Regions from separate parts of the Pseudomonas sp. S09G 359 genome, predicted to be linked through region 1. Evidence: predicted binding sites of a transcription regulator. Region 1 holds the regulator's gene; each other region holds the start of a gene.
What was found. Region 1 encodes sigma-54, which starts transcription at its own class of promoters, with help from an activator protein. Its sites were predicted from a motif close to ANTGGCATNNANNTTGCTNT; they were not measured.
Positions count from the first base shown of each region.

Region 2: CXQ82_RS23545 (circularly permuted type 2 ATP-grasp protein) is a predicted target of sigma-54. The motif match lies at 2,234-2,253, and genes of this name have one in related genera.
Region 3: glnA (type I glutamate--ammonia ligase) is a predicted target of sigma-54. The motif match lies at 4,895-4,914, and genes of this name have one in related genera.

Region 1 is NZ_CP025263.1:1,040,344-1,050,005, forward strand. It holds gene CXQ82_RS04590 (HPr family phosphocarrier protein) at 1-192, opposite strand, end outside; gene rapZ (RNase adapter RapZ) at 209-1,066, opposite strand; gene ptsN (PTS IIA-like nitrogen regulatory protein PtsN) at 1,069-1,533, opposite strand; gene hpf (ribosome hibernation-promoting factor, HPF/YfiA family) at 1,544-1,849, opposite strand; gene CXQ82_RS04610 (RNA polymerase factor sigma-54) at 1,925-3,418, opposite strand; gene lptB (LPS export ABC transporter ATP-binding protein) at 3,615-4,340, opposite strand; gene lptA (lipopolysaccharide transport periplasmic protein LptA) at 4,340-4,873, opposite strand; gene lptC (LPS export ABC transporter periplasmic protein LptC) at 4,860-5,432, opposite strand; gene CXQ82_RS04630 (HAD family hydrolase) at 5,441-5,965, opposite strand; gene CXQ82_RS04635 (KpsF/GutQ family sugar-phosphate isomerase) at 5,966-6,940, opposite strand; gene CXQ82_RS04640 (ATP-binding cassette domain-containing protein) at 7,250-8,059, shown strand; gene mlaE (lipid asymmetry maintenance ABC transporter permease subunit MlaE) at 8,059-8,856, shown strand; gene mlaD (outer membrane lipid asymmetry maintenance protein MlaD) at 8,856-9,323, shown strand; gene CXQ82_RS04655 (phospholipid-binding protein MlaC) at 9,335-9,662, shown strand, end outside.
Region 2 is NZ_CP025263.1:5,155,652-5,165,313, reverse strand. It holds gene CXQ82_RS23565 (YkgJ family cysteine cluster protein) at 78-332, shown strand; gene CXQ82_RS23560 (START domain-containing protein) at 374-979, shown strand; gene CXQ82_RS23555 (hypothetical protein) at 1,083-1,319, shown strand; gene CXQ82_RS23550 (ribonuclease E inhibitor RraB) at 1,533-1,874, shown strand; gene CXQ82_RS23545 (circularly permuted type 2 ATP-grasp protein) at 2,286-3,695, shown strand; gene CXQ82_RS23540 (alpha-E domain-containing protein) at 3,699-4,649, shown strand; gene CXQ82_RS23535 (transglutaminase family protein) at 4,646-5,449, shown strand; gene CXQ82_RS23530 (cytochrome c) at 5,725-6,531, opposite strand; gene CXQ82_RS23525 (acetyl-CoA C-acetyltransferase) at 7,181-8,386, shown strand; gene CXQ82_RS23520 (3-hydroxyacyl-CoA dehydrogenase NAD-binding domain-containing protein) at 8,403-9,662, shown strand, end outside.
Region 3 is NZ_CP025263.1:414,503-424,164, forward strand. It holds gene ntrC (nitrogen regulation protein NR(I)) at 1-516, opposite strand, end outside; gene glnL (nitrogen regulation protein NR(II)) at 513-1,598, opposite strand; gene CXQ82_RS01805 (hypothetical protein) at 1,900-2,526, opposite strand; gene CXQ82_RS01810 (chorismate mutase) at 2,657-3,193, opposite strand; gene glnA (type I glutamate--ammonia ligase) at 3,388-4,794, opposite strand; gene thiI (tRNA uracil 4-sulfurtransferase ThiI) at 5,129-6,583, shown strand; gene typA (translational GTPase TypA) at 6,723-8,543, shown strand; gene CXQ82_RS01835 (YkgJ family cysteine cluster protein) at 8,730-9,164, opposite strand; gene CXQ82_RS01840 (glycogen/starch/alpha-glucan phosphorylase) at 9,413-9,662, shown strand, end outside.

The DNA of each region.
Region 1 (9,662 bases):
CAGGTGGATCTTGGTGCCCTTGCCGGCGGCCAGCATCATCATGGCCATGATGCTCTTGCCATCAACCATGGATTCAGGGGTGCGCCCAGCGCGGATCTGGCAAGGAAACTGCCCGGCAACGCCGACGAACTTGGCCGAGGCGCGGGCATGCAGGCCCAGCTTGTTGATGATTTCAATTTCCAGAGCGGGCATCGCGGGGGTGTTCCTTTCAGCTAAGGTCGCGGTGGCGAACCTGGACGTTCTTGAGGGTTTGTTGCAGCACCTGGCCCAGGCGTTCGGTCAGGTAGACCGAGCGGTGGTGCCCGCCGGTGCAGCCGATGGCAATGGTGACATAGGCCCGGTTGCTTGCGGCAAAGCGCGGCAACCATTTGAGCAGGTAGCTGGAGATGTCCTGGAACATCTCTTCTACATCCGGTTGCGCGGCCAGGTACTCGGCCACCGGCTGATCCAGCCCGGATTGATCGCGCAGCTCCGGCTTCCAATAGGGGTTGGGCAGGCAGCGCACATCGAACACCAGGTCGGCGTCCACCGGCATGCCGCGCTTGAAGCCAAACGACTCCACCAGAAACGCCGTGCCGGGCTCCGGCTGGTTCAGCAGGCGCAGCTTGATGGCATCGCGTAGCTGATACAGGTTGAGGCCCGTGGTGTTGATCTTGAGGTCGGCGAGGTCAATGATCGGCCCCAACAGCTTGGTTTCGTCTTCGATCGCTTCGGCGAGGGAGCGGTGAGGGCTGCTGAGGGGGTGACGGCGCCGGGTTTCGGAGAAGCGCTTGAGCAGCGTCTCTTCGTCGGCGTCCAGGTACAGCACGTCGCAATGAATGTGCTTGGCCCGCACTTCCTCGAGCAATTGCGGGAATCGCTCCAGGTGGCTGGGCAGGTTGCGGGCATCAATCGAAACGGCGACCAATGGTTGCGCCAGTTCGGTGTGGATCAACGCGCGTTCCGCCAATTCCGGCAGCAGGCCGGCAGGCAGGTTGTCGATGCAATAGAAACCGTTGTCCTCGAGAACATTGAGGGCGGTGCTTTTACCCGAGCCGGAGCGGCCGCTGACGATGATCAAACGCATGATTACTGCCCGTTTTGTTCATCCAGGACAACCTGATACAACGCCTCATTGCTGCTGGCACTGCGCAGTTTGTCGCGTACTTCCTTGCGGTCGAGCATGCTGGCGATCTGCCGGAGCAGTTCCAGGTGCGCATCGGTGGCAGCCTGTGGGACCAGCAGTACAAACAGCAGGTCGACCGGGGCACCGTCGATGGCGTCGAAATCGATGGGAGCGTCCAGGTGCAGCAGGGCGCTGACCGGTGTCTCGCAGCCTTTGAGGCGGCAGTGAGGAATGGCGATGCCGTTGCCAAAACCCGTGGAGCCGAGTTTTTCACGGGCAATCAGAGCCTCGTAGACATCTTGCATCTCCAGCTCAGGCACTTCGCGGCTGATCAGGTTGGCAATTTGCTCGAGGGCTTTCTTCTTGCTGCCGCCCGGCGCGTTCACGAGGGAACGGCCGGGGGTCAGGATGGTTTCAAGTCGGATCATGGGGGGAGAGTTAGCGACCTGTACCTTGCATCAGGTGCAGATTCTTTTCCTTATGCTTTATGAGTTGGCGGTCCAGCTTGTCGTAGAGCGAGTCAATCGCCGCGTACATGTCTTCATGTTCCGCATTGGCGACGAGCTTGGCATTCGGTACGTGCAGGGTGGCCTCGATTTTTTGCTTGAGCTTATCGACCTCCATGATGACCTGCACATTGGTGATCTTGTCAAAATGCCCCGCAAGCTTGTTCAGCTTGCTCTCGGTGTACTCACGCAGGGGTTTGGTGACTTCCAGCTGGTGTCCACTGATGTTGACTTGCATACAGCTTCTCCTTCGTTGCCAGTGCATAAAGCGGTGGGCAGGAATACCCACCACTGGAACGCTGTGGCCCGCCCGTCACATCAAACGCTTACGCTCGCTGGAAGGCGCGATCCCGAGGGACTCGCGGTACTTGGCGACGGTTCGACGGGCGACCTGAATGCCTTGTGCCTCCAGTAAACCAGCGATCTTGCTGTCACTCAACGGCTTTTTCTGATTTTCCGCGGCAACCAGTTTTTTGATGATCGCGCGGATCGCCGTGGACGAGCATTCACCGCCTTCGGAGGTGCTTACATGGCTGGAGAAAAAGTATTTCAGTTCATAAATACCCCGTGGGGTATGCATGAATTTCTGCGTGGTCACCCGGGAAATCGTCGATTCGTGCATGCCTACCGCCTCGGCAATATCGTGCAGAACCAGCGGTTTCATCGCTTCGTCGCCGTATTCCAGGAAGCCGCGCTGATGCTCGACGATCTGGGTGGCGACTTTCATCAGGGTTTCGTTGCGGCTTTGCAGGCTCTTGATGAACCAGCGTGCTTCCTGCAACTGGTTGCGCATGAAGGTGTTGTCGGCGCTGGTGTCGGCGCGGCGTACGAAACCGGCATATTGCGGGTTGACCCGCAGGCGTGGCACCGATTCCTGATTCAGCTCCACCAACCAGCGCTCGTTGTCCTTGCGCACGATGACGTCGGGGACGACGTATTCGGCTTCGCTGGACTCGATCTGCGAACCTGGGCGTGGATTGAGGCTTTGCACCAGCTCGATGACCTGGCGCAGGTCGTCTTCCTTGAGCTTCATGCGGCGCATCAGCTGGCTGTAGTCGCGGCTGCCGAGCAAATCGATGTAGTCGGTGACCAGGCGCTGGGCCTCGGCCAGCCAAGGGGTCTTGGCGGGCAGCTGGCGCAGTTGCAGCAGCAGGCATTCGCTGAGGGAGCGGGCGCCGATGCCGGCAGGCTCGAACTGCTGGATGCGGTGCAGGACGGCTTCGATCTCGTCCAGCTCGATGTCGAGTTCCGGATCGAAGGCTTCAAGGATCTCTTCGAGCGTCTCGTCCAGATAACCCTGGTTGTTGATGCAGTCGATCAGGGTGACGGCGATCAGGCGATCGGTATCCGACATCGGCGCCAGGTTCAGTTGCCACAGCAAATGGCTCTGCAGGCTTTCGCCGGCGGAGGTACGGGTGGTGAAGTCCCACTCGTCGTCATCATTGCTCGGCAGGCTGCTGGCGCTGGTCTGGTAGACGTCTTCCCAGGCGGTGTCCACCGGGAGTTCGTTGGGAATGCGTTCGTTCCAGTCGCCTTCCTCGAGGTTATCCACCGTGGGGGCGGTTTCCTGGTAGGACGGTTCCTGCACGTCGGGGTTGGGTTTTTGCTCGATGTTGTCGGCCAGCGGGTCTGCATTATCGAAGTCGTCGCCTTCTTCCTGGCGTTCGAGCATCGGATTGGACTCCAGGGCCTCCTGGATTTCCTGTTGCAGGTCCAGGGTCGACAATTGGAGCAGGCGGATGGCCTGTTGCAGCTGCGGTGTCATCGTCAGCTGCTGGCCCATTCTCAGGACTAGCGATGGTTTCATGGCAGGGGCTTAACACCTTATTCGCCGGCGCAATGCGCCATCCACGACAGGGCGCGTGAGCGCCAAACATAAGCAAATTATATGCCTGATATCGGGGGCTTTGCCTAGAGCGCGGTAACAATAAAAATCCGGAGGTTTTCATTGACTCCCGCGCTTCGGGCAAACGACCTGCCACCGCCAGTTTCTACAGGCAGGTTTACAGGCGGAACTCGTGACCCAGGTACACTTCCTTGACCAGTTCGTTGGCCAGGATAGTGGCGGAATCGCCTTCGGCGATCAGCTGGCCATCGTTGACGATATACGCGGTTTCGCAGATATCGAGAGTCTCGCGCACGTTGTGGTCGGTGATCAGTACACCGATACCCTTGGCCTTGAGGTGATGGATGATCTGCTTGATGTCGCCGACCGAGATCGGGTCGACGCCGGCAAACGGTTCATCCAGCAGGATGAACTTGGGTGCAGTGGCCAGGGCTCGGGCGATCTCCACACGGCGACGTTCACCACCGGACAGGCTCATGCCCAGGTTGTCGCGAATGTGGTTGATATGGAATTCCTGCAACAGGCTTTCCAGCTCCTTGCGGCGGCCATCGCGGTCGAGTTCCTTGCGGGTCTCGAGAATCGCCATGATGTTGTCGGCTACCGACAGTTTGCGGAAGATCGACGCTTCTTGCGGAAGATAGCCGATACCGGCACGGGCGCGGCCGTGCATGGGCTGGTGGCTGACGTCCAGGTCGTCGATCAGGACGCGACCCTGGTCCGCCTGGACCAGGCCGACGATCATGTAGAAGCAAGTGGTCTTGCCGGCGCCGTTGGGGCCGAGCAAGCCGACGATCTGGCCGCTGTCGATCGACAGGCTGACGTCGCGCACGACCTGACGGCTTTTATAGGCCTTGGCCAGATGCTGGGCTTTCAGGGTTGCCATTACTCGGCCTTCTTCTTCGGCTGGATAACCATGTCGATGCGTGGACGTGGCGCGGTGACCTTGGAGCCATTGGCGCGACCGGCGTTAGCGATCTGTTTCACGGTGTCATAGGTGATTTTTTCACCTTCCGTGGAGTTGCCGTCGGGGCTCAGTACCTTGGCCTGGTCGATCAGCACGATGCGGTTCTGCTGGGCGTGGTACTGGATAGTCTTGCCGTAGCCCTTCATCGGGCCGGTATCGGCAGCGGACTGCTTCTGTTCGAAGTAAGCCAGGTTGCCTACCGAGGTCACGACGTCGATGTCACCGTTTTGGGTGCGCGTCAGTGTCACGGTATTACCGGTGATCTTCATCGACCCTTGGGTGATGATCACGCCGCCGGTGTAGGTGGCAACACCTTGCTTGTCATCCAGCTGCGCATCGTCAGCCGAGATGTGGATCGGTTGCTGGCTATCGTTCGGCAGAGCCCAGGCGCTCACGCTTCCCAGTGCTGCGCCCAGACCGAGCAAAATAGGGAGAGTTTTAACGAGCCTCATACTGTCCTCTTACGTTCGATAGCAGGTGTATCCTGCTTTCTTTCAAATACGCTTTCATTCCCTTGCCAGTCGATACACCGCCAGCGCCGTCGATTCTAACGTCTTGCTCGGTCTGCGCATATTGCTTCTGCGGGAATACGGTCATGCGACTGCTGGTAATCACCGTGTCGCGGTTTTTTGCATCAGTGCGCGCAACGCGTACCGAATCGATCAGCTCCACCTCGGTGCCGTCCGGGTTGACCTCGCCACGTTTGCTGGTGACGTGCCATGGGAACTCGGTGCCGCGGTAGATGTTTATGTCCGGGTTGGTCAGCAGGGTGACCTCGGTGGCCTTCAAATGCTCGACCTTGTCCGATGTCATCTCGTACTGCACCTTGCCGTCGGGCAGGAACTGCACGCTCTTGGCGTTGATCGCGTAGTAGTCGATAGCCCCTTCGTCAACCTGCGCAGCAGGCTGGTCGAGGAAGCGCTCAGGGCTGATATTCCAGTAGCCCACCGCGAGAAACAGCGCGGCGATGACCCCGAATAGCAGGAAGTTGCGAATCTTTTTGCTCAGCATAAAACGCTCTATAAGTAGGCGGCGTGGGCCGCTTCAAGGCTGCCCTGGGCACGCAGAATCAGCTCGCAGAACTCGCGGGCGGCGCCTTCGCCACCGCGTGCAGTGGTGATGCCATGGGCGTGCTCGCGAACAAACGCTGCAGCATTGGCGACGGCCATGCCCAGGCCGACTCGGCGAATGACCGGCAGGTCGGGCAGGTCGTCGCCCAAATAAGCAACCTGCTCATAGCTTAGGTTGAGTTGGCCAAGAAGCTCGTCAAGAACCACCAGTTTATCCTCACGGCCCTGATACAGGTGAGGAATCCCCAGGTTTTGTGCGCGGCGTTCCACAACGGGGGTTTTTCTGCCGCTGATAATCGCTGTTTGCACGCCCGCCGCCATCAGCATCTTGATGCCCTGGCCGTCGAGGGTGTTGAACGTCTTGAACTCGCTGCCATCCTCGAGGAAATACAGGCGGCCGTCGGTCAGCACGCCGTCAACGTCGAAAATCGCCAGCTTGATGTTTTTGCCGCGTTGCATCAGGTCGCTGGTCATTTACATCACTCCCGCACGCAGCAAGTCGTGCATGTTCAGGGCGCCAATCGGGTAGTCGTTGCCATCGACCACCACCAGCGCGCCAATCTTGTGGTCTTCCATGATCTTCAAGGCTTCGGCCGCCAGCATTTCCGGGCGTGCGGTCTTGCCATGGGGTGTCATTACCGCATCGATGGTAGCGGTGTGGATATCAATGGTGCGGTCCAGGGTGCGGCGCAAGTCGCCGTCGGTGAAGACTCCGGCCAGGCGCCCGTCGGCTTCCAGGATCACGGTCATGCCCAGGCCCTTGCGGGTCATTTCCATCAGCGCGTCCTTAAGCAGGGTGCCGCGCTGGACGTGGGGCAATTCATCGCCCGAGTGCATGACGTTTTCCACTTTAAGCAGCAGGCGGCGACCCAGTGCGCCACCCGGGTGGGAAAACGCGAAATCTTCGGCGGTAAAGCCGCGGGCTTCCAGCAGTGCCACGGCCAGGGCGTCGCCCATGACCAGGGCCGCGGTGGTGGAGGAGGTGGGTGCCAGGTTCAGCGGGCAGGCCTCGTGGGCCACGTGAACGTTCAGGTTCACTTCGGCGGCCTTGGCCAGCGTCGATTCCGGGTTGCCGGTGACGCTGATCATCTTGATGCCCAGGCGCTTGATCAGCGGCAGCAGGGTCACGATTTCGTTGGTGGTGCCGGAGTTGGACAGCGCCAGGATGATGTCATCCTTGGTGATCATGCCCATGTCACCGTGGCTGGCTTCGGCCGGATGCACGAAAAATGCGGTGGTCCCGGTGCTTGCCAGGGTGGCGGCGATCTTGTTGCCGACGTGGCCCGACTTGCCCATGCCGACCACGACAACGCGGCCTTTGCTGGCCAGAATCATCTCGCAGGCGCGTACGAAATCCGCGTCGATATGGGCCAGCAAGCCTTCTACGGCTTCAAGCTCTAGGCGGATGGTGCGTTGTGCGGATTGAATAAGGTCGCTGGATTGGCTCATGTCTGAAATCGTATAGCCTGACGAAAAGTCGGCGATTATAGCGGTAATGATCGATTCCCTCACGCAAGTTCGTCAGGCTTTATTCACTCTGTAGGTGAGATTCCATTCTCATTAACACAGCCAGCAACGTTTTTTCCCTGTCCCGGATCTTAACAAGCGCTGTTCCGGCCTTGGGCGCGTTGTACCAGCAGTGATATAGTTCGCCGCCAGTCCGGTCCGCCCAGCCCATATGGCTATATTGCGCAACCGTTGCAAACGTTTGTCGCAAGCGTGGTGTCTGAGTGAGAGGCTGCATCCCAAGGAGTTTAGATGAGTGCCGATAACGCCTACGCGGTCGAGCTGAAGGGACTGACCTTCAAGCGCGGGACGCGCAGCATCTTCAATAACGTCGATATTCGCATTCCCCGCGGTAAGGTCACGGGCATCATGGGGCCTTCCGGTTGCGGCAAGACCACCTTGTTGCGCCTTATGGGCATGCAATTGCGCCCCACCGCTGGCGAAGTGTGGGTCAACGGCCAGAACCTGCCGACGTTGTCGCGCAGTGATCTGTTCGACGCACGCAAGCACATGGGAGTGCTGTTCCAGAGCGGCGCGCTGTTCACCGACCTGGATGTGTTCGAGAACGTGGCGTTCCCGCTGCGGGTGCATACCCAGCTGTCCGATGAAATGATTCGTGACATTGTGTTACTGAAACTTCAGGCCGTGGGCCTTCGCGGCGCCATCGACCTGATGCCCGATGAGCTGTCCGGCGGCATGAAGCGCCGGGTCGCCCTGGCGCGGGCGATTGCCCTCGACCCGCAGATCCTCATGTACGACGAGCCCTTCGTTGGCCAGGACCCCATCGCCATGGGTGTGCTGGTCCGCCTGATCCGCCTGCTCAACGATGCGCTGGGCATCACCAGTATCGTGGTCTCCCATGACCTCGCAGAAACCGCGAGCATTGCCGACTACCTCTATGTAGTAGGCGACGGCCAGGTGCTGGGGCAGGGCACGCCTGAAGAACTGATGAACGCCGACAACCCCCGCATTCGCCAATTCATGACCGGCGATCCCGATGGCCCTGTGCCTTTTCACTTTCCGGCAGCGGATTACCGCTCAGATCTTCTGGGGAAGCGCTGATGCGCAAGACATCTCTTATCGAAAAGGTCCGCCTTTTCGGTCGCTCCGGCATCGACATCGTCGAAGTGCTGGGCCGCTCGACGATTTTCCTGTTCCACGCCCTGCTTGGGCGCGGCGGCATTGGCGGTGGCTTTGGCTTGCTGATCAAGCAGCTGCACTCGGTGGGCGTGATGTCCCTGGTGATCATCGTGGTCTCCGGGGTATTCATTGGCATGGTGCTGGCGCTGCAGGGGTTCAATATTCTGTCCAGCTACGGCTCGGAGCAGGCGGTGGGGCAGATGGTTGCCCTGACATTGCTGCGTGAGCTGGGGCCCGTGGTCACGGCGTTGTTGTTCGCCGGGCGTGCGGGTTCCGCGCTGACCGCCGAAATCGGCAACATGAAGTCCACCGAGCAGCTGTCCAGCCTGGAAATGATCGGCGTGGACCCGCTCAAGTACATTGTTGCCCCGCGCCTGTGGGCCGGCTTCATTTCCCTGCCATTGCTGGCGATGATCTTCAGCGTGGTGGGTATCTGGGGCGGTTCGTGGGTGGCGGTGGACTGGCTGGGCGTCTACGACGGCTCCTACTGGGCCAACATGCAAAACAGCGTGACCTTCAGCGGTGACGTGCTCAACGGCATCATAAAGAGCATCGTCTTTGCCTTTGTAGTGACCTGGATCGCCGTATTCCAAGGCTACGACTGTGAGCCCACCTCAGAAGGGATCAGTCGCGCCACCACCAAGACCGTTGTGTACGCCTCACTGGCGGTACTGGGCCTTGACTTCATTTTGACCGCCTTGATGTTTGGAGATTTCTGATGCAAAACCGCACTGTGGAAATCGGTGTCGGCCTTTTCTTGCTGGCTGGCATCCTGGCTTTACTGTTGCTGGCCCTGCGAGTCAGTGGCCTGTCGGCCAGCCCCACCGCCGATACTTATAAACTTTACGCGTACTTCGACAATATCGCCGGTTTGACTGTCAGAGCTAAAGTGACCATGGCCGGTGTGACTATCGGCAAGGTCACGGCAATCGATCTGGATCGCGACAGCTTCACCGGGCGAGTGACCATGCAACTGGACAAGAAGGTAGATAATCTGCCGACCGACTCCACTGCATCTATCCTCACTGCGGGTCTGCTGGGCGAGAAGTACATCGGTGTCAGCGTGGGTGGGGAAACAGCCCTGCTCAAGGATGGTTCGACAATCCACGACACACAGTCGTCGTTGGTACTTGAAGACCTGATCGGTAAATTCCTGCTCAATACGGTCAATAAAGACGCCAAATGAGGAATCTGTTCATGATCTCTACCTTGCGACGTGGCCTGTTAATACTGCTTGCAGCGCTTCCGCTGATGGCCAACGCGGCAGGCTCTGCGCACGATTTGGTAAAGGGCACGACCGACAAGATGTTGGCTGACCTGACTGCCAATAAAGAGCAGTACAAGCAGGACCCGAGTAAGTTTTACGACGCGCTCAACACCATTGTCGGTCCCGTGGTGGATGCTGAAGGCATCTCCAGAAGCATCATGACGGTCAAGTATTCGCGCAAGGCGACGCCAGCGCAGATGCAAACGTTCCAGGAAAACTTCAAGAAGGGCCTGTTCCAGTTTTATGGCAACGCCCTGC
Region 2 (9,662 bases), 2.7 Mb from region 1:
AGACCATTTTAAAACGGCTGTTTAAGGGCGTACTCTAGCCCGGCCATCCACATTGAGTCGTCGAGGACCTGCTGGTCATGAATTGCCGTGAAGGCTGTGGCGCTTGCTGCATCGCCCCCTCCATCAGTTCGCCATTACCGGGAATGCCACAGGGCAAACCGGCGGGCGAACGCTGCCTGCACCTGTCGGTCGAACAGCTATGCCAGCTGTTCGGGCAGCCGGAACGCCCGGCGGTGTGCAGTGAGTTCAAGGCGGATATCGAAGTCTGTGGTACCGACCAGGCCGATGCGATCCGGTTGATCGGCTGGTGGGAGCAGATGACGGCGGCTTGATGGGCTTTACTATCTGAACTTCAACAATAAGGAATACAACAATGGGTTCGCTGAAACGAATGGCTGTGTTGTGCGGTTTTACAGTGTTGTTTGCCGCCACTGCCCAGGCTGAAGATTGGCAAGTCGCCAAGGATGAAGACGGTATCAAAGTGTCCCTAAGCGAAATCGCCGGCTCCAAGTACAAGGCGTATCGCGGTGTAACAGTTATCAAGGCGCCCGTCGCCAAGATCGTCGCTCTGCAGGAAGACGTGGCCGGTGCCTGTTCCTGGATCCATGAGTGCAAATCGCAGAAACTGGTGGACAAGAAAGGTGACGAGAGTTGGACCTACACCCAATTCAAGGCCCCGTTCCCGGTGACGGATCGTGATTCCTACCTGCATATCACCACCAGCAAGGCGGCCGACGGCACCCTGACCCGCAAGCTGGAAGGTGTTCCGACCTACAAGCCTGAAGAAAAAGGCTACGTGCGCGTCGCCAAAGTCGACGGGTTCTGGAAACTGGTGCCCAAAGGCGACAACCAGACCGAAGTCACCTACCAGGTGCACACCGAGCCAGGCGGTAGCGTGCCTTCGTGGCTGGCCAACAAGTTCGTGGTGGATGCGCCGTTCAACACCTTGAAAGCCCTCAAGGAACACGCTGAAAAGTAAGTGCAGCTGATCCGGTGCCTCCGGCCTTGAGTGGAACGTTTGGTTAACCCTCAAGGTCCAGATAGTTGTGAGCCCACACGCGGGCTTTATCGAGGAGGCACCGATGCAAACGTGGCAAATTACCTTCGTTGATGATCACGGCGTGCAGACCGTGGAGCAGTTCACCTGCGAGCAAAAGCCCAGCCTCGAAGATGCGGCGCACATGATCCGCAACAAGCTGGTGCCGGTGGCTGCAGAGCTGGACCTCAATGACCTGGAAGGGCGCAAACCCGAGCCTACGGTCAAGATCCTCAAAGACCAGAACAGTATCCAGATCCTCGACATCTCGCCTGCCGCCTGAACAATCCCTGTATGCCCATCACACACCTCTGGTGGAGGTGATAGCTTCGCGCTACTCTGCAAATGAGATCAGCGAATGAATCGCTAAGGTCTGGTCTTGTCAGCTACATGCTTGTTTTCCAGCGGTGTTGTATGTGCCGTAGCTCCCGCGCCAGTAGGGCGCGGGCTTCGGGAAGCACGGAAAGTCTATCCATCAATTCGAGGAGCACTTTTCATGAGCACAGCCTATCAAGAAGACATCAGCACCAACGTTCTGCGCCGCATGAAAGAAGGCGGCTTCGACTTCTCGCGTTTCCACCCCATCGAGTTCTACGCCATATTCCCGGATGAGGAACGGGCGCGCAGGGCTGCGGGTGAGTTTCGTGGGGAATCCCTGAATGCCCAGGTCAGCGCGCGCGACGATGGCGCCTGGTACCTGGAACTGAGCAAGATCATGTTCGCAACCTACGACGGCATAGGAGACTTCGAGCAGGACTTTGAGGCGGTGGTCGAGCCTCTGGGCGGCATCATCGAAGGATGGGGCGTCAAGCAGGAGGTGCGTGGGTTACCCATGTAAATTACGCTATTGATTCGCATGAAAACCGCAGCGTATCGGCTGACCTTTGGGTCGGCCGATTTTGTTTGTGCTGTGTGAAAACTACTCGGAACTTGTCATCACTTTTTCAGCACCAAAAAAAAGCCACCCAAAGCAGGGTGGCCTAAAGGGAAGAGCGGTGCGCTGAAGACTGTTCAGCAGATGATGGCAATTATCCGCAGGTGTGGCCGGGCAGTGAAATCAACTCTGACTATGCTGTTGATAGCCAAAGCCCGCATTGCGATGAAGCGCGCGGGGAGGCACCGGGCATTCTGCGCACCAGGACGGTGCGGCCAGAACCTGGTGGTAATTCAACTCACTGATTCTTAAGTGTTTATGCCGCTGGCACGGGCCTTGCGATAGTTCTTGCGTCCGGGTGACAAGGAGTTCGGCATGATCCGCACTTATTACGACGAAATGTACGACGGGGCAGGGCAGGTTCGCCCCCATTACCGCGAATTCGCCCGCTGGTTGGCTGAAACCCCGGCTGAACTGCTGGCCCAGCGCCGGCGCGAAGCCGATTTGCTGTTTCACCGCGCGGGTATCACCTTCACCTTGTACGGCGACGAGCAGGGCACCGAGCGCCTGATTCCCTTTGACACCATCCCGCGCAGCATCCCCGCCAGCGAATGGCGTATGGTCGAGCGCGGCTGTATCCAGCGGGTCAAGGCCCTGAACATGTTTCTGGCCGACCTTTACCGCGACCAGCGCATCATCAAGGCCGGGATTATCCCTGCCGAACAGGTACTGGCCAACGAGCAGTACCAGTTGGCAATGCAGGGGCTCAACCTGCACCGCGATCTGTATTCCCACATCTCCGGGGTCGACCTCGTACGCGATGGCGACGGCAGTTACTACGTGCTGGAAGACAACCTGCGTACCCCGAGCGGTGTCAGCTACATGCTCGAAGACCGCAAAATGATGATGCGCCTGTTCCCCGAACTGTTCGCCGCCCAGCGCATTGCTCCCATCGACCATTACCCCAACCTGTTGCTCGACACCCTGAAAAGCTCCAGCCCCCTGGATAACCCCAGCGTGGTGGTGCTGACCCCGGGGCGTTTCAACAGCGCGTTTTTTGAACATGCCTTTTTAGCCCGGGAAATGGGCGTGGAACTGGTAGAGGGCGCCGACCTGTTTGTGCGTGATGACCGCGTGTTCATGCGCACCACCGACGGCCCCAAGGCCGTGGATGTGATCTACCGTCGCCTCGACGATGCGTTCCTCGACCCGCTGGCGTTCAACCCGGACTCCATGCTCGGCGTGCCCGGCCTGCTGGCGGCTTATCGCTCGGGCAATGTGGTACTGGCGAATGCCATCGGCACCGGGGTGGCGGATGACAAGTCGGTGTACCCCTTCGTCACCGAGATGATCCGTTTTTACCTGGACGAAGAGCCGATCCTGCAGAACGTTCCTACCTTTCAATGCCGTAAGCCTGAGGAACTGTCCCACGTGCTGGCCAACTTGCCAGAGCTGGTGGTCAAGGAAACCCAAGGCTCCGGCGGCTACGGCATGCTTGTTGGGCCGGCCTCCACGGCAGCGGAAATCGAAGCCTTCCGCGCCCGCATCAAAGCCAAGCCCCACGCCTATATCGCACAACCGACGCTGTGTTTATCCACCTGCCCCACCTTTGTCGAAAACGGCATCGCGCCCCGGCATATCGACCTGCGCCCGTTCGTGTTATCGGGCAAGGAAACCCGCGTGGTGCCCGGCGGCTTGACCCGCGTGGCGTTGCGGGAGGGTTCGCTGGTGGTCAACTCGTCCCAGGGCGGTGGCACCAAAGACACCTGGGTGGTCGAGGATTGAAATATGTTGAGTAGAACTGCCTCGGATCTGTACTGGATGTCGCGCTACCTGGAGCGTGCGGAAAACCTCGCACGCATGCTCGATGTCAGTTATTCGCTGTCGCTGATGCCCCAGGATGGGCGCGGTGACGGCCTACATGAATTGGCCATGCCGCTGTTGATCACCGGCACTCTGGAGGACTATCTCGAGCGCCACGGTGAACTGCACGCCGAACGCCTGCTGCACTTCTTCGCGCTGGACGCGGCCAACCCGGCGAGCATCTACAGTTGCCTCGGTGCTGCGCGGGCCAGTGCCCATGCCGTGCGTGGGCGAATTACCGCAGACATGTGGGAAAACATCAACGCCACCTGGCTGGATATCCGCGATATCGCCCAACAGGGCTTGAGCCGCTACGGCATGAGCCGGTTCTGTGAATGGGTCAAGGAGCGTTCCCACCTGTTCCGGGGGGCCACCTACGGCACCATCATGCGTAACGACGCGTTCCGGTTTATTCGCCTGGGCACCTTTATCGAACGCGCCGACAACACCCTGCGCCTGCTGGATGCGCGCTATGAAATGGCCGGCGACCAAGCCAGCGCTGTCACCGATGGCACCGCCCACGCCTACTATCAATGGAGTGCCTTGCTGCGCGCATTGTCGTCGTTTGAGGCCTATACCGAGATTTACCGCGACGCGCCTGGTGCCCGCCAAGTCGCAGAGCTGTTGCTGTTGCGCGCCGACGTACCGCGCTCGCTGCGCGCGTGCAGTGAAGAGATCGACCAGATCCTCGCCAGCCTGCCTGGCCTCAATGGTCGTCCGGCGCAGCGCCTGGCCGCCGAGATGGACGCGCGCCTGCGCTTTACCGCCATCGATGAAATCCTCGAGGAAGGCCTGCACGCTTGGCTGACCGACTTTATCCCTCTGGTGCGCCAACTGGGCGACGCCATCTACAGTTCCTACCTGGAGGCCGCATGAGACTCTCCATCAGCCACGAAACCACCTACCACTACGAGGACCAGGTGCGCGCCAGCATCCAATACCTGCGCCTCACGCCCCACGACAGCGAGCGCCAGCATGTGCTCAGCTGGCAGCTGGACCTGCCACGCCCGGTGCGCGCCCAGGTCGACCCGTTCGGTAACATCCTGCATGTGCTGACCCTGGACGAACCCCACGACGCCATCATCATCGGCGCACGTGGCCAGGTGGACATCGACGAATTACGCGAGGCCGAGCATGAGAGCCAATCGGCCTTTCCGTTCCTGCGGTGCACGCGTCTGACCGAACCCGACGAGGCGTTGCGCGGTTTTGCTCAGCAGCACTGCCACCAGCGGCGTGATCGCAGCGCATTGATCGACTTGATGCACGCCCTCCACCAGGCAATGGCCTACACGCCAGGCGCCACCGAGGTCGACACCTGCGCCGCTGCAGCCTTCGCCGGGCAGGCAGGCGTGTGCCAGGACCACACCCACGCGTTTCTGGCCTGCGCGCGCAGCCTGGGGATTCCGGCGCGGTATGTGTCGGGGTATTTGTACACCGAGGACAGCACGCACCTGGCCAGCCATGCCTGGGCCGAAGCCTGGCTGGATGACGCCTGGTACAGCTTTGACGTAACCAACCAACTGGCCCGCCCGGAGCGGCATTTGAAACTGGCCGTGGGCCTGGACTACCTCGACGCCTGCCCCGTGCGCGGCATGCGCCGTGGCGGCGGGCATGAGCAGATGCATGCCAAGGTATTCGTGGCGCCGACGCCGGTGATCTCCGTGCAGCAACAATAGCGCAACGCGCTCGCCACAGGGAGGTGTGTTGACCTGATACAGAGAGGCACAACGGAACATCTTCTGTGGCGAGCGGGCTTGCCCGCGTTGGGCCGCGAAGCGGCCCCAAGACCTGCGCCTGAGGAGTCCTGACACAGCGCATTTACCTTTAGAGGGGCTGCTGCACAGCCCCACGCGGGCAAGCCCGCTCGCCACAAAGGCCTGCTCAGGCGCCTGCTTGGTGGTCGAATGTGGGAAGTGGCAAGCCCCTCCCACATCAGGACTTTTCGCAAACCTCAGGGCTGTTGTTTACGCCCCGCCATATGCTTCAAATACCCCACCAATAAATCCAGCTCTTTGTCCGGTAGCACGCTGGCCGCGAACGCCGGCATCTTCGCCTGCGGCCAATGCCTCAAGCTTTGCGGGTCACGGATGTAGCGCTTGAGGAAATCGCCGCCGAAATACTCGGTGGGGTTGTAGGGAATATTCAGGTCAGGCCCCACCTGCGCATCACCGGCGCCGTTGAGCCGGTGGCACGCCAGGCAGTTTTTCTGGAACAACGCAAAACCCTGGTTGACCGGGCTATTCGCCGCCAATTTCGAGTCAGGCAACAGTGCCGGGAAGCGCTCGGCCACGGTCTTCAACTGCTTGATCGCAGAGACTTGGAAGGGCCACTGTTCCGGGCTGATATGCCCGGCTTGCGGGTCGGTCCACACCAGGTAAAACGGCCCGGCACTGGGTTTGCCGTCTGCCAGCGCGGGCCACGGGTGGGCCGGGTCTTCCACCGCCAGCCAGGCACGGGCGCCACGTGTTTCCAGCAGGGGCGCGGCCGCGAGTTCGGCGGCGAAGCCATCCAGGGCGACGGCTTGCAGATGGCTCTCAGGCTGCAGGCCCGGTAGCAGCACCGCCAACGGCACTGCGCGATAGGTCATGTTGCGCTTGTAGGAAACGTCATCGACGATCTGCACCGTCTGCGCGTCCGGGTGCTGGAGCAGCTCGGCGGTCTGCCAGGTCTTGCGGGTATGGTCGAGTTCAATGGTCAGTTGCGCCGCCGTGGCCGGCAGGCTGATGAGCAGGGCGAGAACGGCGAGGATCGATTTCAAGGCAGAGGCCCGATGCAAAATGGCGAGGGGGTTCACGATAGCGGAAATCCGCACGTAAAAAGACAGCCCCTGCAACAGGACCGCTATGCGCAATGTCCCGGCAGGTGCTGCCAAAAGCTGCAGTCCTGGTGCTGTGTGTGCACGAAATGTGGGGTGTGAGGGGTCACCCAATAACCTTGGTTAAGTTGGGCAAGATCAGAATCAATGTGGTGGCGAAGAGAATAAGTCCCGCCTGACGTACTTTCGAATGTTTGAACATGGCTGACTGCCTTTTGTTGTTATTCCTGAGCGTCAAATGCGTGCCGGTAAAATCTACTATGCCGATGTGACGTGTCGCTTTTCTTACAGTTGCTCCAGCAAAACCCGGCAGCAACCTCCTACTGAGTGAACCTTAGAGCCCTCGTTCTGCGTGGCTTAGATCCATTTCATATCAGCTAATCAGCTTTTTCGCTAAAAACGTAATGAGGCCTATCGCCATCTTGGCGCCAATGCCTTGGCTAGACAGCTAAAACGATTAATCAAGCTATTACCGTTGCGTCCTACCGTTCGTCCGAGCGTGGTGGTCAAAAGCAATGAGCGCATCGGTCATTGAAACCGTGTCAATCGGGCCTAAGGTAGGGGCACACCTGCACAGCAGTTCGAGGATGTCATGACCCAAGCTTTGATCTTTGATGCGATACGCACGCCCCGGGGCAAAGGCAAGGCTGACGGCGCCTTGCACAGCGTCAAGCCGGTAAACCTGGTGGCCGGCCTGCTCACCGCGCTGGCCCAACGCAGCGACCTCGACACCCAGCAGGTGGATGACATCGTGCTCGGCTGCGTCACCCCGGTGGGCGATCAAGGGGCCGACATCGCCAAGACAGCAGCGTTGGTGGCGGACTGGGCCATCAGCGTCGCCGGCGTGCAGGTCAACCGTTTCTGCGCCTCGGGCCTGGAGGCCGTCAACCTGGGTGCGATGAAAGTGCGCTCTGGCTTTGAAGACCTGGTGGTAGTGGGCGGGGTCGAATCCATGTCCCGCGTGCCCATGGGCAGCGATGGTGGTGCCTGGGTACTCGACCCGCAAACCAACATGCACAGCCACTTCACCCCCCAGGGCATCGGCGCAGACCTGATCGCCACGCTTGAAGGCTTCACCCGCGAAGATGTCGACACCTTCGCCCTACACTCCCAGCAGAAAGCGGCCAGGGCCCGTGCAGACGGTTCCTTCAACAAGTCGCTGATTGCGGTGCAGGACCAAAACGGCATCGTGCTGCTCGACCATGACGAATTTATCCGTGGCGACTCTACCCTCGAAGGCCTCGGCAAACTCAAGCCCAGCTTCGAGATGATGGGCCAGATGGGCTTCGATGCCACGGCATTGCGGGTCTACAGCCACGTCGAGCGCATCAACCACGTACACACACCCGGCAACAGCTCCGGCATCGTCGACGGCGCAGCACTGATGTTGATCGGCTCCGAGGCCAAGGGCCGCGAACTGGGCTTGCAGCCGCGAGCGCGTATCGTGGCCACGGCGGTCACCAGCACCGACCCGACCATCATGCTCACCGGCCCGGCACCGGCCACGCGCAAAGCCCTGGCCAAGGCCGGGTTGCGCGTAGAAGACATCGACCTGTTCGAGGTCAACGAAGCCTTCGCCTCGGTGGTGCTCAAGTTCATCCAGGACATGCGCATCGACGCCGCGCGGGTCAACGTCAACGGCGGCTCCATCGCCATGGGCCACCCACTGGGCGCCACCGGCTGCGCGATCCTCGGCACCCTGCTCGACGAGCTGGAGGCGCGCCAACAGCGCTATGGCCTGGCCACCCTGTGTGTCGGCGGTGGCATGGGTATCGCCACCATTATCGAACGCCTCTGAGCCGAAGGAATCAGTCATGACCGAAGCCATTCGTTACGAAAAAGGCCAGGACCAGATCGTGGTGCTGACCCTGGATATGCCCGGCCAGAGCGCCAACACCATGAACGGCGTGTACCGCGAGGCGATGGCGGCCACCGTCGCACGCCTTGAAGCGGAAAAGGACGACATAGCCGGGGTGGTTATCACCTCGGCGAAGAAGACATTTTTTGCCGGCGGCGACCTCAATGAGTTGATCAAGGTCGACAAGGCCCACGCCAAGGAATTCTACGCCAGCGTGTGCGTGCTGAAAGCGCAACTGCGCCGCCTGGAAACCCTGGGTAAACCGGTGGCCGCCGCAATCAACGGCGCGGCCCTCGGCGGCGGCTGGGAGATTTGCCTGGCGTGCCATTACCGCGTCGCGCTCGACGACAAATCGGTGCAGTTGGGCCTGCCGGAAGTGACGCTGGGCCTGCTGCCGGGCGGCGGCGGGGTGGTGCGCATGGTGCGCATGCTCGGGTTGGAAAAGGCCTTGCCGTACTTGTTGGAAGGCAAAAAAGTCCGCCCACAACAGGCGCTGCAAGCCGGCTTGATCAATGAACTGGAGGCGGACCGCACTGAACTGCTGGCCAAGGCCCGCGCCTGGGTTCTCGCCAACCCGCAGGCCAAGCAGCCATGGGACAACAAGGCGTACCAGATCCCCGGCGGCACACCGTCGAACCCCAAGGTTGCGCAGATGCTGGCGATAGCGCCTTCGATCCTGCGCAGCAAAACCCATGGCTGCTTCCCGGCGCCGGAGAAAATCCTCTGCGCCGCCGTGGAAGGCGCCCAGGTGGATTTTGATACCGCGCACCTGATCGAAACCCGCTACTTCACCGAGCTGGTCACCGGGCAGGTGGCGAAAAACATGATCGGCACCTTCTGGTTCCAGCTCAATGAAATCAACGCCGGCAGCTCACGCCCACACGGTTTTGCGCCTTACGTCACGCGCAAGGTCGGTGTGCTTGGCGCCGGGATGATGGGCGCGGGTATTGCTTATGTCAGCGCCTGCGCCGGCATCGACGTAGTGCTCAAGGACGTCACGCTGGCGGCCGCCGACAAGGGCAAGGCGCACTCGGCTGCGTTGCTCGACAAGAAGGTCGGTCGTGGGCAACTGACCGCCGAGCAGCGTGAAAGCACCCTGGCGCGTATTCGTCCTACGGCCGCCGATGCCGAATTGGCTGGCTGTGACCTGATCATCGAAGCCGTGTTCGAAGACCGCGAACTCAAGGCCAAGGTGTCGGCGGCCGCGCACAGCGTG
Region 3 (9,662 bases), 630 kb from region 1:
ACCCGACTCGCCGTTGATCAGCACGGTAATGTTGGAGTGGCTCAAGCGCCCGATGGCGCGAAACACTTCCTGCATCGCCGGCGCTTCGCCGATGATTTCCGGGGTGCGGGTCAGGGCCGGTGGGGCTTCCTGGTTCTGTTGTTCCTGGGCGTGCTGGTTGGCGCGTTTTACCAGCGCCACCGCCTCGTCCACGTCGAACGGCTTGGGCAGGTATTCAAAGGCGCCGCCCTGGTAGGACGCGACAGCGCTGTCCAGGTCCGAGTGCGCGGTCATGATGATCACCGGCAGGCGCGGGTGCTGCTCACGGATACGCGCCAACAGGTCCAGGCCACTGGCGCCGGGCATGCGGATGTCGGAGATGATCACGTCGGGCTGCTGGCGGGCCAGGCGGCTCATCACCCCGTCGGCGCTGTCGAAGCTCTGGGTGGTCATGCCTTCCTGTTGCAAGGCTTTCTCGAGGACCCAGCGGATAGAACGGTCGTCATCGACGATCCAGACAGTTTCACTACGGCTCATGTCGATGGGGCTCCTTGTTCCAGAGGCAGAAAGATCGAGAACGTGGTGTGGCCGGGATGGCTCTCACATTCGATCAGACCCTGGTGCTGGCTGATGATGTTCTGGGTTATGGCCAGGCCCAGCCCGGTACCGTCCGGGCGGCCACTGACCATGGGAAAGAAGATGGTTTCCTGGAGTTCCGCAGGAATGCCCGGGCCGTTGTCGATGATCTCGACCTTGGTGACCAGGCGATGGCGTATGTGACCGATGGTGAACTGGCGCAAGGCGCGGGTGCGCAGGCTGATGCGGCCCAGGCGCAGCTCGTTCTGGCTGCTGATGGCCTGCATGGCGTTGCGCACGATATTGAGCACCGCCTGGATCATCTGTTCGCGATCGATCAATACGTCGGGAATGCTCGGGTCGTAGTCGCGCACCAAGGTGATGCAGCCCTGGCTTTCGGCTTCGACCAACTGGCACACGCGCTCCAGCACCTCGTGCACGTTGGTCATCGCCAGGGACGGCAACTTGTTGGAGCCGAGCATGCGGTCCACCAGGTTGCGCAGGCGGTCGGCCTCTTCAATGATGACGTTGGTGTAGTCCTTGAGATGCTCGTCCGGCAGCTCGCGGGCCAGCAGCTGCGCTGCGCCGCGAATGCCGCCCAGCGGGTTCTTGATCTCATGGGCAAGGCCGCGCACCAGCATCTTGCTGGTTTCCTGCTTGGACAGCTGCGCTTCTTCTTTAGTGATGCGCAGTAGCCGGTCGCGCGGGTGCACTTCGAGCAGCAGCAAGGTGGTGCCATTGCTCAAGATGGGGGTCACGGCGTAGTCGACGGTCAGCGTCTGGCCTGTCAGGGCCGTGAGCATTGCCTCGCGCTTGGTGAACGGGTGTGCCTGTTCTACGGCCTGGCGCAGCGAGCTCAGGGCTTCAGCCGACTCGGTGAACAGCTCGCTGATGAACTGCCCATGGCTGCGCTGGCCGCTGATGGCCAGGAGCATCTCTGCCGCCGGGTTCATGTACTCAAGGCGCAGGTCGTCATTGAGCAGGATGGTCGCGGTGGTCAGGTTGTCGAGTAGCAAACGGTGCAGTGCATCGCTGATGGTCATCAGGACCTCTTTTGGAGCAAGGCGTGGGCTTGAGGCACACGCTGATACAAGGAAAATGCAAAAACCAAACCAAGGCTCCGAAAAGAAGCGCTGAACCCCTGAAATAAGGGTTTAAGGCTCGAAACTGTGGCGTTCTGCCAGCTTACTCGAGAAGTTTCGAACCAAAATGGGCTGGACAGGTGGGAAGGGTGCAACGTATCGCACCAATATAGTGCGAATTTGGCCGGCCTGTTCAGGAAAGCTCAAAGGCTTTCCTGCAGTGGCTAGGTGAGGGAGGTTGCTGGCGTTTAGCTGCGTGGGTTCAGGAGGGTTTTTTGGGTGTGGTTTTTCGATTGTTGAGGCAGGGCGTGATCACCTCGCGCAAGCCGCTGTTGCGGTGGGGCAGTACGAAGTCGGCGGTCAGTGGCGCGTCGCCGGGGATGGCTGAGGGTAATTTGATCTTGATGATTTTGCCGCCCATGTCGTCGCTGATCCATTCGCGCAGCTCCTGGCGATTGGCAGGCATTGTGAATTTGAACAGCACGCCGTGTTGCTGCGTGGGTTCGGCACTGTAATAGCCGTTTACGCGGTAGGTATGGGTGGGCAATGCGCCAGTTGTGAGGCTTAGCGGGCCGGTCGACCTGGCGTCCGGGCCTTCATAGATATTGGGGTTGAAGCGCAGCTCATCGGTGTGGGTGTAAAGCGAGATGATTGGGCGTAACGGCGAGCGATAACAGGCGACATGCAGGAACGCAATGCTGGTCTCGTCAGCGTGGGCGGCGAAGCCAGCGATTCGGGCGCTGATAAGCGTGCTTGTTGGGGTGGGTGCCTCCACTGTCCAGGCATTCGGCATGATGGCAGTGGCTGAAGGTGCCGGGATGGCCTGTGCTCCGCTCAGCGGGCCGAGCAGAAGCGTCAGCGAATATAGGGTCTTGCGGGTCGGATTCATCAAGGGTTACGTCGACGGATGGCGGCTGGACGCTGCATCGTAGGGGGGCGGCTACTTGGGATGTATCAGACATTTCCGCGGTTTAACCAGAAAGCATAAAAGCCCCTTGAGTGGTGCAGGCCCCAGCCAGTCAAGGGGTGTGGATGCACAGTTCGGCGGTGGCGCGCGTCATTGCGATTTGGGTCAATGGGTCGTAGCGCGGGTCGTGCACGGCCTGGGCTAGCCATTGTGGACACTGCGGGTGGTTACGTTCCGGGCTGAAGTCCGCCAGTTGTTGCAGCAGGCGTTTTTGCAGTTGGTCCAGTTGGGGGCGGATCTTGCCGACCAGGTCGGGGCGCGGGGTATCGGGAGCCTTGCCTTGAAGCTGCCAGTCGGACAGATGGGTGTATTGCACCAACTTGTTCGCTTCTATCTGGGCAGAGAAAAACTGCTCTGCCGCATCGGGCGCCACTTTATAGTCGGGCGCTTGGGCTCTTACGCTGGCGATCACGTCGCGTTCCCTTGGGCGGTCTTCCACGGCTTTGTGGCTGTCCCATTTGCTCAGGGCCACTTGGTCAGCGATGGCCAGGCGTTCGGCGATGCTGTTGAGTAAGGGGGCTAGAGTGGTGGGCGCAGCGCTGGCACTGGCACTGATGAAGAGCAGGGCGAACAAAAGGCTATGTTTCAACGGCGATCTCCTTGTGGGAGGGGGTTGCCCCCTCCCACATTTTTGATTGGGTTTGCAGGTTTGGGGCTGCGTCAGTCTGAGGCTACCTTACCTTGCGTGGTTGTATGCAGGTATGCCTGAACCCCAGGCAAAAAAAAGACCTCCCGAAGGAGGTCTTTTTTCGTCACGCTGCTTTAAGAGCCAGCGCTACTGGATCAGCAGCTGTAGTACAGCTCGTATTCCAGTGGGTGTACGAAGGTGCGAACCTTGATTTCTTCTTCGCTTTTCAGGCCGATGTAAGCGTCGATGAAGTCGTCGCTGAACACGCCGCCTTTGGTCAGGAACGCACGGCCCTTGTCCAGCTCTTCCAGGGCTTCTTTCAGGCTGCCGCACACTTGTGGGATCTCTTTGGCCTCTTCAGGCGGCAGGTCGTACAAGTTTTTGTCGGCGGCGTCGCCAGGGTGGATCTTGTTCTGGATGCCGTCCAGGCCAGCCATTACCAGGGCCGCGAAGGCCAGGTATGGGTTGGCTGCTGGATCCGGGAAGCGAGCTTCGATACGGCGAGCGCGTGGGCTGGACACGTAAGGAATACGGATCGAGGCGGAACGGTTACGGGCCGAGTAGGCCAGCATTACCGGTGCTTCGAAACCTGGGACCAGACGCTTGTAGGAGTTGGTCGACGGGTTGGTGAAGCCGTTCAGGGCCTTACCGTGCTTGATGATACCGCCGATGAAGTACAGGGCAGTGTCGGACAGGCCGGCATAACCTTCGCCAGCGAAGGTGTTCTTGCCATCTTTGGCGATGGACAGGTGAACGTGCATACCCGAACCGTTATCGCCGTACAGAGGCTTAGGCATGAAGGTAGCGGTACGGCCGTAGGCAACGGCAGTGTTGTGTACGCAGTACTTCAGGGTCTGAACTTCGTCAGCCTTGGCCACCAGGGTGTTGAACTTCACACCGATTTCGTTCTGGCCGGCAGTGGCCACTTCGTGGTGGTGCACTTCGATGACCAGGCCCATGTCTTCCATGGCGTTGCACATGGAGGTACGGATTTCGTGGTCATGGTCGAACGGCGGAACTGGGAAGTAGCCACCTTTGATACCTGGACGGTGGCCATGGTTGCCGCCTTCCACGTCCTGGTCGGACATCCACGAACCTTGTTCGGAGTAGATCTTGAACATGGAGCCGGAGATGTCGGATTTGAACTTCACTTGGTCAAAGATGAAGAATTCTGGCTCCGGGCCTACGAATACGGTGTCACCGATACCGGTGGACTTCAGGTATTCCTCGGCACGCTTGGCGATCGCACGTGGGTCGCGGTCGTAGCCTTGCATGGTCGAAGGCTCGATCACGTCGCACACCAGGATCAGGGTGGCTTCTTCGGTGAACGGGTCCAGCACGGCAGTGCTGTCGTCCGGCATCAGGATCATGTCGGAGGCTTCGATGCCTTTCCAGCCAGCGATGGAGGAGCCGTCGAACATTTTGCCTTCTTCGAAGAAAGCATCATCCAGCGCGTCGCGAGCCGGCATGGTCACGTGGTGCTGAGTGCCTTTGGTGTCCGTGAAGCGCAGATCAATCCATTTAACGTCATGATCTTTGATGAGTTGAACCGACTTCGACATAGTGTCCTCCGGGTGGCTTCGGGCTGGGGTAGTGGAGTTAGCCCTTAGAATGTGGGTGATGCCGGCGCGGATAGTCCGCCATGGCAACCTGCCTCACAAGAGAGCAAATTGCATGCCAGTGCGCCAACATGGGTTTTCTGCTCCAAAAACGCCCCTATAAAGGTGCATTGCGACAAATGCCTGAAAATAGCGCACCGCAATGTGGCGCCAACTGTCGAAAATGCACTGCTTTAGTGCGCATCGAGGTCTGTGCATATTAACTGGTTAAACCTTGAGCGATTTCCGCTATAATCCGCGCCCCCCTTTTTCAGCAGGCCCGGCGCGCGCTGTTTCCATGAAATTAATCGTTAAAGTCTTCCCCGAGATCACCATCAAAAGCCGACCGGTACGGACGCGTTTCATCCGTCAGTTGGCCAAGAACATCCGTGCCGTGCTCCGTGACCTGGACCCGGCTGTGGTGGTGAATGGCGTGTGGGACAACCTCGAGCTGGAAACCCGCATCACCGACGCCAAAGCCTTGAAGGACATGACCGAGCGCCTCAGCTGCATGCCGGGCATCGCGCATTTCCTGCAGGTGGATGAGTACCCGCTGGGCGACTTCGACGACATCACCGAGAAGTGCAAACAGCACTACGGCAGCGAACTCGAGGGCAAGATTTTTTCGGTGCGCTGCAAGCGTGCCGGCAAGCACACGTTCAGCTCCATGGACGTCGAGAAATACGTCGGCAGCAAGCTGCGTCGCGAGTGCGGCGCCGCCGGAATTTCCCTGAAAGCGCCGCAAATTGAAGTGCGCATGGAAATTCGCGACCAACGGTTGTTTGTGATCCACAGCCAGCACAACAGCATCGGCGGCTACCCGCTGGGCGCCCTGGAACAGACCCTGGTACTCATGTCCGGCGGTTTCGATTCCACCGTGGCGGCCTACCAGATCATGCGTCGCGGCCTGATGAGCCACTTCTGCTTCTTTAACCTGGGTGGGCGTGCACACGAATTGGGCGTGATGGAAGTTGCGCACTTTATCTGGAAGAAGTACGGCAGCTCCCAGCGCGTGCTATTTGTGAGCGTACCGTTCGAGGAAGTGTTGGGCGAAATTCTCGGCAAAGTCGATAACAGTCATATGGGCGTAGTATTGAAGCGTATGATGTTGCGCGCTGCGTCCCGAATCGCCGATCAATTGCAGATCGACGCGCTGGTGACCGGTGAAGCGATCTCCCAGGTATCGAGCCAGACGCTGCCGAACCTGTCGCTGATTGATTGCGTCACCGAAAAGCTGGTCTTGCGCCCGCTGATCGCCAGCCACAAACAGGACATCATCGACCTGGCAGAAGAAATCGGCACCGCCGACTTTGCCAAGCACATGCCTGAATACTGCGGGGTCATTTCGGTGAACCCCAAGACCCACGCCAAGCGCAACCGCGTGGAATATGAAGAACAACAGTTTGATATGGCGATTCTGGAGCGTGCGCTCGAGAACGCCAAGCTGGTCCCGATCGATCGCGTAATCGACGAATTGGGCCAGGATGTGCAGATCGAAGAAGTCAGCGAAGCCCTGGCCGGCCAGATCGTCGTCGACATCCGTCACCCGGATGCCGCCGAAGATGAGCCGCTGGAAATCGCTGGCATCGACGTGCAAACGCTGCCGTTCTACGCACTGAACGCGCGTTTCAAGGAACTGGATAACAGCCGTCAGTACCTGCTGTATTGCGACAAAGGCGTGATGAGTCGCCTGCATGCCCACCATTTGCTCAGTGAGGGGCATGCCAATGTGCGCGTTTATCGACCGAGCTAAGAGCCCGGGGCTGTTTGCCTGTGGCCTGCGTCACCGGCCCCCCGACTCTGCCGTCAAGCTGTAACGGCAAGGCCTGACTCTACTGTTAATCGCTGCCACGACCTGTCAGCACACCGAATCCTCTGATCGAGATACACAAGTGATCGAAAATCTACGTAACATCGCCATCATTGCTCACGTTGACCATGGTAAAACCACCCTGGTAGACAAACTCCTGCGTCAATCCGGCACCCTGGAGCGCAACGAGCTCAACGACGAGCGCGTGATGGACTCCAACGACCAGGAAAAAGAGCGCGGTATTACCATCCTGGCTAAAAACACCGCTATCAACTGGAACGGCTACCACATCAACATCGTGGACACCCCGGGCCACGCCGACTTCGGCGGCGAAGTAGAACGCGTAATGTCGATGGTTGACTCCGTTCTGCTGCTGGTTGATGCCCAGGACGGCCCTATGCCGCAAACCCGTTTCGTGACCAAGAAGGCTTTCGAAGCCGGCCTGCGTCCGATCGTGTGCATCAACAAGGTTGACCGTCCAGGCGCGCGTCCGGACTGGGTTCTGGACCAGATCTTCGACCTGTTCGACAACCTGGGTGCTACCGAAGAACAGCTGGACTTCAAAGTCGTCTACGCCTCGGCCCTGAACGGCATTGCCGGTCTGGAACACACCGACATGGCTGAAGACATGACCCCGCTGTACCAGTCGATCGTCGACAACGTACCAGCGCCAAAAGTTGACCGTGACGGCCCGTTCCAGATGCAAATCTCGGCACTGGACTACAACAGCTTCCTGGGTGTTATCGGTGTTGGCCGTATCGCTCGTGGTAGCGTCAAGCCGAACACTCCAGTCGTGGCCATTGGCGCCGACGGCAAGAAGCGTAACGGTCGTATCCTGAAGCTGATGGGTCACCACGGCCTGCACCGCATCGACGTTGAAGAAGCTTTCGCCGGCGACATCGTGTGCGTGAGCGGTATGGACTCCCTGTTCATCTCCGACACCCTGTGCCAGCCGGACAACGTTGAGGCGATGAAGCCTCTGACCGTTGACGAGCCAACCGTTTCCATGACCTTCCAGGTAAACGACTCGCCTTTCTGCGGTAAAGAAGGCAAGTTCGTGACTTCCCGTAACATCAAGGAACGTCTGGACAAAGAGCTGCTGTACAACGTTGCACTGCGCGTTGAAGAAGGCGACTCGGCTGACAAATTCAAGGTTTCCGGCCGTGGTGAGCTGCACCTCTCGGTACTGATCGAAACCATGCGTCGCGAAGGCTTCGAAATGGGCGTTGGTCGTCCAGAAGTGATCATCCGTCAGGTTGACGGCGTGAAGCAGGAACCGTTCGAAAACGTCACCATCGACACCCCTGAAGAATCCCAGGGCAAGGTCATGGAAGAGATGGGCCTGCGTAAGGGCGACCTGACCAACATGGTGCCGGATGGCAAAGGCCGTGTGCGTCTGGAATACAACATCCCTGCTCGTGGTCTGATCGGTTTCCGTAACCAGTTCCTGACCCTGACCAACGGTGCTGGCATCCTGACCTCGATCTTCGATCGCTACGACACCATGAAGTCCGGCGACATGTCCGGCCGTCAGAACGGTGTTCTGGTATCGGTAGAAACCGGCAAGGCACTGACCTACTCCCTGGAAACCCTCCAGGCGCGTGGCAAGCTGTTCGTTGAACACGGTCAAGAGATCTACAACGGTCAGATCGTTGGTCTGAACAGCCGTGACAACGACATGGGCGTCAACCCAACCAAAGGCAAGAAGCTCGACAACATGCGTGCTTCGGGTAAAGACGAAACCATCGCTCTGGTCCCACCTGTTCGCTTCACTCTGGAACAGGCCCTGGAATTCATCCAGGACGACGAGCTGTGCGAAGTTACGCCTAAGTCGATCCGCCTGCGTAAGAAGATCCTGGACGAAGGCGAGCGTACCCGCGCTGCCAAGAAAGCCAAGAACTGAGTTAACTCAGGCTGAATGAAAAACGCCCCCGGTCGAAAGGCCGGGGGCGTTTTTTTGTGCCTGTAGTTTTTGTGGTGGCTGTACCGGCCCTATCGGGGGCAAGCCCCCTCCCACAGGGGAATGCATTTCAAAGGTGGGAGGGGGCTTGCCCCCGATGGGGCCCTTGGGAGCCCCACAAAACCCTGATCAGAACTTATCGAGGGTCTTGAACTTGGTCTCGCGCACCACTTCCTTCGGCTTATATGCGCAATACCCCGGGCGCGGCCCGATTTTCGGGTGGTTGCGGCAGGTATCCGGGCGCTTGTCATAAATAGTGCAGAAGCGCGTCTTACGATCCAGGTACAGGCAGTCGTTGTTGCTCATGCGCTGCAGGGTAAAGATCTCGGATTTATTGTTGTAGCGCTCGACGATGCCTTCCTTCTGCAAGCGCTTGGCGATGTTCTTCGGCGGGTCGCCACGCTCGAACTCATCGACGATGCCAATGCGGATCAGGTCCTTGATCTTCACCTCGACCGGCAGCGTGCAGCAGCTGGACACGCAGCCGCCGCACATGTGGGCGGAATATTTCTGCCAGGTCTCTAAACGGTCGAGTTCCGCGGCGGCGATCAGTTGAGGCTTCATCAGGGTTCCAAGGTGGGGCTGTATCCGGGCGCGCGATCATACCGGGATTGGTGGTTTTTTGAACAATATTTTCAGAATTTCAGCGTGAACGGTGCGCCTGGCAAAAGCAGGCACGGCCAATGCATCAAAACCCGGCAAAAGTTCATGGGTTAAAAATGCGTTAAAAAAGTGCCGAACCAGAGCGGTCACCGTTTGTCAGACCGTCTAGGCTCTAGCAACTCCTTCTATCTCGCCCGAGGTCGCATCTGATGTCTCAGGAACCACTTGCACGAGAAGCAGAGGTAGCCGCATTCCGCGATGCTGTCTTGACCAAACTCACCTATGCGGTGGGCAAGGACCCGGATCACGCCTTCGACCATGACTGGTTTGAAGCGATTGCCCTGGCCGCCCGCGACCAGATGGTCGATCACTGGATGGACCACACGCGGCGTATTTACCGCAAAGGCCAGAAGCGGGTCTATTACCTTTCCCTGGAATTCCTCATTGGCCGCTTGCTCT